Regions from separate parts of the Paenibacillus sp. FSL E2-8871 genome, predicted to be linked through region 2. Evidence: riboswitches for the same ligand, from Rfam matches in the RefSeq annotation. Region 2 holds a riboswitch; each other region holds the start of a gene.
What was found. Region 2 has a riboswitch for cyclic di-GMP ahead of NYE25_RS26195 (bifunctional diguanylate cyclase/phosphodiesterase). Riboswitches for the same ligand answer to the same signal wherever they lie in the genome.
Positions count from the first base shown of each region.

Region 1: another riboswitch for cyclic di-GMP. It lies ahead of NYE25_RS00415 (DUF6612 family protein); the one in region 2 lies ahead of NYE25_RS26195 (bifunctional diguanylate cyclase/phosphodiesterase).
Region 3: another riboswitch for cyclic di-GMP. It lies ahead of NYE25_RS20195 (NPCBM/NEW2 domain-containing protein); the one in region 2 lies ahead of NYE25_RS26195 (bifunctional diguanylate cyclase/phosphodiesterase).

Region 1 is NZ_JBBOBV010000001.1:75,806-78,982, reverse strand. Features, by position in the region: gene NYE25_RS00420 (NADH-dependent flavin oxidoreductase) at 1-550, opposite strand, end outside; gene NYE25_RS00415 (DUF6612 family protein) at 663-1,511, opposite strand; cyclic di-GMP riboswitch class I at 1,629-1,720, opposite strand; gene NYE25_RS00410 (RNA polymerase sigma factor) at 1,924-2,442, shown strand; gene NYE25_RS00405 (DUF4179 domain-containing protein) at 2,426-3,177, shown strand, end outside.
Region 2 is NZ_JBBOBV010000001.1:5,839,561-5,842,737, reverse strand. Features, by position in the region: gene NYE25_RS26195 (bifunctional diguanylate cyclase/phosphodiesterase) at 1-1,538, opposite strand, end outside; cyclic di-GMP riboswitch class I at 1,661-1,747, opposite strand; gene NYE25_RS26190 (Zn-dependent hydrolase) at 1,980-3,177, opposite strand, start outside.
Region 3 is NZ_JBBOBV010000001.1:4,457,516-4,460,692, reverse strand. Features, by position in the region: gene NYE25_RS20205 (EAL domain-containing protein) at 1-972, shown strand, start outside; gene NYE25_RS20200 (hypothetical protein) at 1,082-1,654, shown strand; cyclic di-GMP riboswitch class I at 1,812-1,898, shown strand; gene NYE25_RS20195 (NPCBM/NEW2 domain-containing protein) at 2,053-3,177, shown strand, end outside.

The sequences.
Region 1 (3,177 bases), 5.8 Mb from region 2:
CCCCGTCAAATCCAGCTTGAATAGCACGTTGAGTCGCTTTTTTAAAATCCTCGATCACACCGAAAATTTCATCTTCTGTTAATGCTCTTGGAATTTCTGCATTCGGACGTTCGGCAGCAATGGCGCTGGAGGAAACGGGTTGTACGCCACGCAATATTTTTGAATCTGTCATTCTTCCTGCATGGAATAGCTGTAAAATAGCTTTTGTTCCATTTCGTTTAATAGTAGATGCTAATCGGCTAAGGCTAGGAATAAATTCATCGGAGGAAACACTAAGTTCACCTTCCCATCCTTTTCCACCCTCTTGTACATTTGCTGCCGCAGTGATGACCGCACCTACTTCGCCCGTTCTTAGCGAATAGTATTTCAATTCATCTTGTGTTACTACACCGTCATAAAAGCTCATTCGTGTGGTCATTGGAGCCATAACCACTCGGTTTTTTAATGTCAGCCCTCTGCGAAAAGTTAATGCTGTGTCTAGTGCTATCATCTTTTTCCCAACTTTCATTAAATTATATTTAGATAAATTATTATATACATGCGCATACATATAAATTACAGCAATGATTTATTCTTGTCAACTAATAAAGAACTGCTGTTGGATACAACAAAAAGCGCTGTTCCGCTGAACAGCGCTTTTCGCTCGTTATGAATCGTCCTTATTATTCTAGTTCGGCCGGTTTTACAATGGCTGCACCTTTATTATTTTTGGAATATTTAGCTTCGATTTTCGTGGTGTATGTATCTTTGGCTCCATCACTTACCAGCACATAACTCAGATCGACTGTCAGCTTTTCCGTTTGCCAGGTCTTAGTATTGACGAATAATTTCCACGTTACACTTTTGGGTTGAACTGTCTCTCCATCCCAGAGGTTCTCCTGGTCATAGAGTTTGATTATCCCCTTAGCTGCTGTCGGATCGGTTACCGTGAATTGTAAGACTGTTTGTGCGCCAGCAGTGCTGACTTTCATGGATTTTTTATAACTTTTGACCGAATCAAGCATGAAAACAGGATCGTATTGGCCTTTAGAGTAAAAGGCATCCCATTCCGTTTTCTCCAGTCCAAGCCAATATTGTGCATCAGGATCGATTGGCTCCCCGTCATCGTCGTAACCTTCATCTTCAGATTCATCGATCAGTTCACTTCCGTCTACAAGATAGTAAAACTCCTTGTCATTGGCATATAGACTGTACGATGTTTCTAAAAGACTACTAGCGACAGTGCCTGCTGCGGCAAAATTCGGCAGACGGTTGATATCCAGCTTCAGAGTGTTGGTGTTGCTGATACGCACCCCGCCGCTTTGAATATCCTGTTTTTTGGTCACATCCAGATGGAAATTCTTTATTGCTTTGGAGGCTGCCGTTACTTTGCTGATCATCTGATCCGCGGTTACTACTGTTGAGGTAGCTGCTGACACTACTCCTGGATTAGACATCCATCCGATCGTTCCGGACAGCAATAAAGCACCTACTGCCAAACTAGTACCTATTGTTTTGAAAAAACTGTTCATGTACTTCCCCTTTCGGCCCCTTGCGATAATGTAACGCCGTATAGGTCGAAATAATAAAAGAGCTCAAAATAGACTACATATTCTTAGAGCTATCCTTTATGCTTCATAAGACATCCCTATGGCGGCCTGGCGATCATTTCCTTCTGTCGAAAGGCTTTAGACCCATGGCTTTGTGTCATCATCTTTCGATGATTTTACCTTTAACGCGGACATTCAATTAGTTTTAATAGATTACGGACGCATGTCCCACCGCTAATTTTATCATGGTTATAATTACCTGTAAACGACTTATCTTCCATTCGAATTCGCTATGATACTCAGAAGAAATACTACAATCAAAATGAAAAATGAACGATTACATACGCTTATAAGTCTTATTAATGAGAACAGCAAAGACAGGGGGTGCAGCAAAATGAGTGACCGGGAAATTTTCGAGCTCTATAAAGAACAAGTATATTATTTTTGTTACTACTTAATGAAAAATCAGGCAGATGCGGAGGATATTTCCCAAGAGGTATTTGTAAAAGTTATCTTAGCGGATAAGTCGAAGGTAAGAAACTTGAAAGCTTGGATTTTACGAATTGCTTCGAATGAGTGCAACAGTGTGATCAAAAGGCGTAAGACGGGGTGGATGAAAGAAGTACGTAATTATTTACTATCCAGGTCTGAGGAATCAAACCCTGTAGAAAAACGTTTGGATCGACAGGAAACTAAAAAAGAATTACAAGGGTTATACAGTCAGCTTTCCGACAAAATCAGAATGGTAGTAGTCCTTCGTTTTATAAACGAATTGACTGTACCCGAGATCTCTAAAGTTATGAGCATACCCGAAGGAACTGTAAAATCCAGACTGAACAAGGGACTTAAAATACTAAATAGAATGGGTGGAACCCAACTAAAGGAGCTGAATAGTAATGAGTCTCTATATTGAAAAAGATAAACATATTCCCCGACCGGATTATGATTTGATGTGGACTGCCATAGAACAAGAGGCATATACACGTCAAAGAAATCTGCATTCCTCCCAGAATACTCCTAGGTCTAATAAAAAGGTTATTCCTATCAGTATTGTCTTCTCTTGCCTCTTACTTGTAGCCATTCCTGTATTCGCTAGTATGACGATTAATTGGGATAAAATTGGTGGTCGAAGTGTGAGCAATGCATTAAATAATGGCATCGGTCAACAGTATAATCTTCAAGCTTCCAGTTCAGGAGTAACAATGAATTTGAACGGTGTTGTAACTGACGGAGAAAAAATGAAAATGCTGTTATCACTTGATACTAAATCTGATCTATCCCAATATACTGGATTTGCTACAGAAGAAAACACTATGACTAGTGAATCCGGTGCCAAGGCAAAGGTATACGGTTATTTAGAATACGATCCTGAAAGCCAGAAACTCATTGGAGTATATGAGACACCTGATACATTAAAGGATGATAAAAAGGACTACAGGTTTGAAGCACGGAATCTCATTTTTTACAGTGATCGGAATATTCCCTTACAATCTAATCATAAAGCAGGAGATACAATTGATACGGGAGTTAAGCAATACCCAAGCATTCAAATCGAATCCGTTCGACAAGTTTCCAATCAAACCATTATCCGTTACAAAGTCGCTGCATCACCAGCTGACTTAGGACGGGGTAACCCACATTTGGTAGT
Region 2 (3,177 bases):
GGTTGTAAATATACTATAAATTCACCATTTGTCATGGCAGCATCCATCTTTCTTACGATGTCTTGCTCTTCGTGTATCTGCAATAGCAATTGTTCGTCAAAGAAAGTGCATGAGCTCTTGTATCCACCTTTAATGGACTTACAAGCGATTCCTGCTCGGTCAATACATGTGAGGATATCGCTCTGACGATCATCTATACAGTAAATTCCACAATTAATCACTAGCCTAAAACCTTCTTCATTTCCAAACGTATAGTCGCTCATTTGTTCAGTAAGTACTTGTATACGGATGAATAATTCCGCCTTATTGTCATACGAAGTGAAAAGAATAAAACGATCACCCCCTAAGCGTCCAATGACATCCTCGTCTAATGTGTTTGCTGTTAAGCTATTAGCCACTTGAATCAAAATACTATTTCCTTCATGAAAACCGACAATTTCATTTATGTATTTAAATTGTTCAATATCAAATTGCAACACAGCAAACTTTGTATTCGGTTTCTCTTTAAGTAAATACTGAGCATCTATAACAAATTTATTCGTTCTAGAAAGATGTGTTAACTCATCCTCAAAGGCAATCCTCTCCATCTGTTTCCTAATTTTGCTCTTATTTAATAGAATGTTAACAAATATGATCAATAGTAAGACAAACATGATTACACATAATAGAAAAGTCGCCTGACTCATTTGAGACGCTTTGGCCATGATCAAATCTTTCGGTATCACGGAGAGAATATACCAGTCCTCAACCCCCTGGATGCCAGAATAACCAACCATTTTGCTATCTCCGTTAATCCAAAATATTCCTACTCCAGATTTTTTTGCGGTTATGTTCTCTTTAAAGATTTGCAGTTGTTTCTTATTTCTAGAATCAATACTTATACTTTCGAATATGTTATCAATTGTCTTATCCTCTTCGAGATTCTTCGATTGGATAATGACTTGTCCCTTTTGATCAATGATTTGAGAATAACCATGACCTTTAAAGAAGGAAACTGCAAGAGCATCATAAAGATCCTGTGTATATTTGCTGGCAGATAAAGCACCCTTCACTTCACCTTTAAACTTAAGTGGACTATTGATCGTGATAATTTCTTTATTGGAGATCTTATCTAAGAATGGATCAGAAATACTGCTAATACCCTGCAGAGCCTTTTGGAACCCTACTTCATCTGATACATCAAACATTGTCCCATCTGATGCGTAAGCTTTACCATCTGGGCTGTTGATGCTAATTCGAATAAAATTATATTTTTTATCAAAGTGATGCAGATATTTTTTGGTCTTATCCCAATCCATATAATTGATTTCCGAAATAGAATCAGCAATTCCATCTAATGAATCTAATCCACCCTGTATCATATTTCCAATCGATCTACTCGCATGTATCGTAGCTTCTGATGTAGCAGCAACCGCTTCTTGCTCATAAGAGTTAGCAGTCCATTTTATGAAATAGTAAGAGCACCCCCAAAATATCAACGTTGCCATTATGACGAGGCCTATCATTCTCCATACTCTCAGTGGTTGTGTCTGATCCATGTACTATCATCCTTTTTCCGATTTATTACGTTTTTTTATTAGAAAACGAGCAAAAAAAAAGCCGCTATCAGAATGATAACGGCTGCATATGCATCAAAAAATAAGAGCATGAAACTCCCACTGCATGCAACCGGCTGTCATATCTATAAATAGATTTAGACCCTATGGCTTTGTGTCCCTATTTTTCAATAGGTTTACCAATATTCTGTTTTACTATTTTTAGTCCTAAATACTCTATTAAAAATAGGCTACCACCAAAAGACCTATCTCCGCTGTGATTTAATTTTTTTCAATGGGAAATTTTTCACAAACCTCAATGTTAACTTTAATATAATATTTATTAATGTAAAGCAACAATTCTGCGAACAATTATAAAATTAGATACTAAAGCCCAATGTAACATTTATATATGTCACATTGGGACTTACTTCTCAACACGAATTATGTTTGTCTTACAAACGCATAACGAAGAACAGCTTCTTCTAAAATATCAATCCCCATAATGATATCATCCAAGTCTGTATATTCATTAGGATGATGACTAAGTCCATCTACAGAAGGAACAAAGATAAGCCCTACTGGGCAAAGTTTGTTCATGTTCATGGCATCATGCCCTGCACCACTGATCATCCGTTGACTCGATATCCCCTTCTCTTCACAAATGGATTCTAGAACATGAGTGATCTCATCCGATAATAGGACTGGTTCCTCGGAGATGATTTCCGTACTCGCAATTTCAAGTTGTCTGCTCTCTTGTACTGAGGCTATCGTCTGATATAAATGATCTAACACACGTTGCCTGGATGCCACTGAAGTAGATCTGATATCAATTTTAATTTCCACTTCTCCCGGAACCACGTTCATAGCGCCATTCAAGATATCTATCACCCCTAGCGTCGCAACCGTTCCAAATTCTTGTTCGAGTTTGGCTCCCTTCTCAAGCTCAAGTGCTATTTCTGAGGCACCCAGAAAAGCATCTTTTCTCATATTCATAGGTGTCGTTCCAGAGTGGGATGCCTTCCCTGATATTTGAATATGAAGCCTCACGGGTGCAGCAATTCCAGTCACAATTCCTATTCTTTTATTATTGTTTATTAAGACAGGACCTTGCTCAATATGTAATTCAAAAAACGCTTTTAATTCTTCATTCTCTCTACTCGCCTGATCAATACTGTTATAATCCAGTGCACATAGCGAAAATGCCTTTTCCATTGTAATACCGTCTTTGTCCTTCAAAGATCTATATTTCTCCTTCTGAAATAACCCTGACATTATTTTGCTGCCTACTGTTGAAATACCAAAACGCGAGGATTCTTCACAGGCAAATGAGATAATTTCAATCGGATGATCCGTTTCAATCCCTTTTTCGTTTAGACGTTTGATCACTTCCAAAGCAGCCGTTACACCTACTACCCCATCGTACTTCCCACCTTGGTATACCGTATCCAAGTGAGAGCCCATTACAACGGGTGGGAGCCCTTCTATCTTTCCATTTCTTCTAGCAATCACATTTCCGCAATGATCCATCCGAATATCTAAATTTTCAGCCTTGCACATCCGCATAAAAGCACTCGTACATGTCTGCTCTTCATTTGTATAGGCAATTCTAGTGATGCCCTTCTCACCCGAGTTATATTGA
Region 3 (3,177 bases), 1.4 Mb from region 2:
CATTGTGTAGTAAGAGAACTGAGTTTTGAAATCAAGGCTCATGGTGAGCTTAATCTAAGGATTTTACCTGAGGTTATTCATCACTTGAGTAGAAGTAATACGATACATAAGGTAGAAGAAAATGTGATTACGATTAAGGAGGCTGGGGTGCGGGATTTTCTAGATTTCTGTAATGACCATATGGAGTCGGAGCAGGTTGAATTCCGTATAGATGACCAAACATGGAGACCTCTATCCGAATTACCCACTGTACTTGATATGGAGTGGATTGATGAGGTTATAACTAAGGGTTTAGTTACTTGTCACTTCCAACCGATTGTGAACGTACGGGAAGATATTTTTGCATACGAGCTCCTATCCAGATTTAAAAAAGAAGATGGGTCCCGTATCTATCCTAATGAGATTTTTGCGGCGGCACGAAATCGTGGGCGTTTATATGCTTTAGACCGGTTATGTAGAATGACTGCTGTAAAATATGCTGCACCCTTAAATAAAAAAACCTTTATTAATTTTATCCCAACGTCGATCTACGCGCCAGAGTTCTGCTTAAGATCAACCGTTGAACTGGCCAATCAATTAGGCGTCGATCCCTCTCTTTTTGTCTTTGAAGTTGTTGAGACGGAGAAAGTGGATGATCTCGCTCATTTGAAAGCTATTTTGACATATTACAAGGATCGGGGATTTGAATACGCTTTAGATGATGTTGGCGAGGGCTTCAGCACGATCGAGATGTTGTTGGAGCTTAAACCCCATTACATGAAGCTGGATATGAAATATGTTCAGGGTGTGTCCAGCGATCTGAACAAACAGAAAATAGCTAAACAATTTTTAGAAAAAGCTTTAGAAATCCAATCCGTTCCTTTAGCAGAAGGTGTGGAGTTTAGAGGGGACTTTGAATGGCTTAAGCAGAGTGGTTATCAGTTGTTTCAGGGATATTTATTTGGAAAGCCTGATCCTATTCCCAAACAGTGATCCTAATGAGTATAACTCCGTCTAGAGGATGAGGTGAATTTCAGGTCAGAGTCTGAGTACAGCCAACCCCCGGGGTTGTATAATTAAGGTAATTGAGAAGGGGGACGGGATGGATATGAAATGGCATAAGTACATCACACGCTGGGCGGATTCTAGAGGGTTAGGTGGACGAGAAATTGATTATCAATGGCCGTCTCCATCATTTCCGGTGGTAAGTATTCGCAGCAATTTGGGTCGATACTCAGGTCAGGGGTATGGTCACGGAAGCAAGCCACAAGTGAAGACAGCTGTTGGATTAATTGCCATTGGAGATATAGCTGTTGGCCTGATTTCCATAGGTGCGATAAGCGTAGGGGTTCTATCCGTGGGTGCAATATCACTAGGAATGTGGTTAGCCCTTGGAGCGATAGCAATTAGCTGGCTTGGCTTCGCAGCTGGGGCGATTGCCATTGCAGGAGTGGCTGTAGGAGCGATCGCGATAGCCGAAAAAGCGTTGGGAGCTGTTGCCATAGGTGATACGGCATTTGGGGCGGTAGCCATAGGACGAATTGCTGGGGGAGCAGTAGCTATTGGCCAATGGGCATATGGTCTAATCGCAGTTGGCGAGCATGGCTTCGGATTAATTCCCATCACGGGCGATGTGTGGAATTGGTTCCGGCGTTTGTTTGGTGCGGGGAGTTAAGTAGACCTCCAGTCCTAAAGTGTCCTCTCTCTTCCGGGATAGTCGATAAATAATATCTATCACGATAGAAAAAGTAATTGCAATTACCTATTCGGATTTCATACCAATTAATCATGCGATCAGATGTAGCGTTATGTTACTCTTTGTAATGTATTCGAAACTTCATAGGCAAACCTATGGAAATGTAGGGACGCAAAGCTATAGGGACTAAGGTTATCATAACTATTGTCAGCCAGCTGCCAAAGAGTGTATTACGCTTTTTGTTAAAGTTTAATAAAAATTAAGTCTTAGTTTTTATGCGACTTTATACGCAATCAAGCTACTCTTTTGGGGTAGTTTTTTTTGTGCCTATTTTTAGGCACGGAAGAGATTCATATTACATCTGGGGGGTAGAAAAGATGAAAAAAATGATTGCGATCGCTACATCGGCAGCCATGTTAGCTAGTTTTTCGAGTGAGGCAGGTTATGCTTTAGCAAGTGATGTAAGCAAGGTAAGTGTAGTGAACACTGTAGTACAAAGCAAGGCTGACCTATTCAGCAATGCGTCAGTTATTCCTTTTGATCTGTACGGCAAGGCTATCCTAAGCGCTTATAATGATGTTTTTAGAATGAATCCTGCGAATATTAAATCCATTACCAATAACGGTGGCAACTACTCAGGTTCACCTATAGCTAAGGCTATGGATGGCGATATGAGTACGCATTGGGAAACGGGCAAACCGAACAGTTCAACGTTTACGAATGAGGTTGTCTTTGTTTTCAATGAGTCCACTGAATTAAATAGAATCGTATACGCTGCAAGACAATCCAGTGCAAAGGGGAAGGGGTTTGCTCAGGAATTTGATATTTATGGCTCAACTACGGATGCAGGCGATTATACGCTAGTATCCTCTGGAGAATATAAAGGCGGAGCAGGTGACGTAGTAGAGATTCAGTTTGCACCTACAGCCTTCAAGAGACTTAAATTTGTCTTCAAAAAAGCTAACCAAGATTGGGCGAGTGCAGCTGAGTTTTCTTTTTACAAAGAAGATACCGTATCCGCTAAAATGAAAAATTTATTTACAGATGATACCTTGAGTCAAGTTAGCGCAGCATTTAATACGGTGGAGAAATTAACGGCTTTAGAACAAGACGTGCAGTCACATCCACTGTACGCGCAGTTTCAAGCAGATATAGAGAATGCAAAAGTACTTCTGGAGAACCATCAAATAGAGGCAACAGCGGCTAAGGTTTCGAAGCTAAAAGGCTATGGTACAGCATACGAAAATGCCTATAGCGAAGCTTATAGAATGCCCAACTCAAACGTATCAAAAGTAACGGTGAACGGTGGGAGCTATCCAGGTACGAAACCGGAATACATGCTCGATGACCAGCCGAATACACACTGGGAAACGAACAAAAACAATGATGACAGCTTCACGAATGAAGTCGTGTTTGAATTAGCGCAAGCGAAAGTACTAGATAGATTGGCTTTTCTGGCTAGAGATAATCGTAAAGGCTTCCCAGAGGCTTTTGAAATTTAT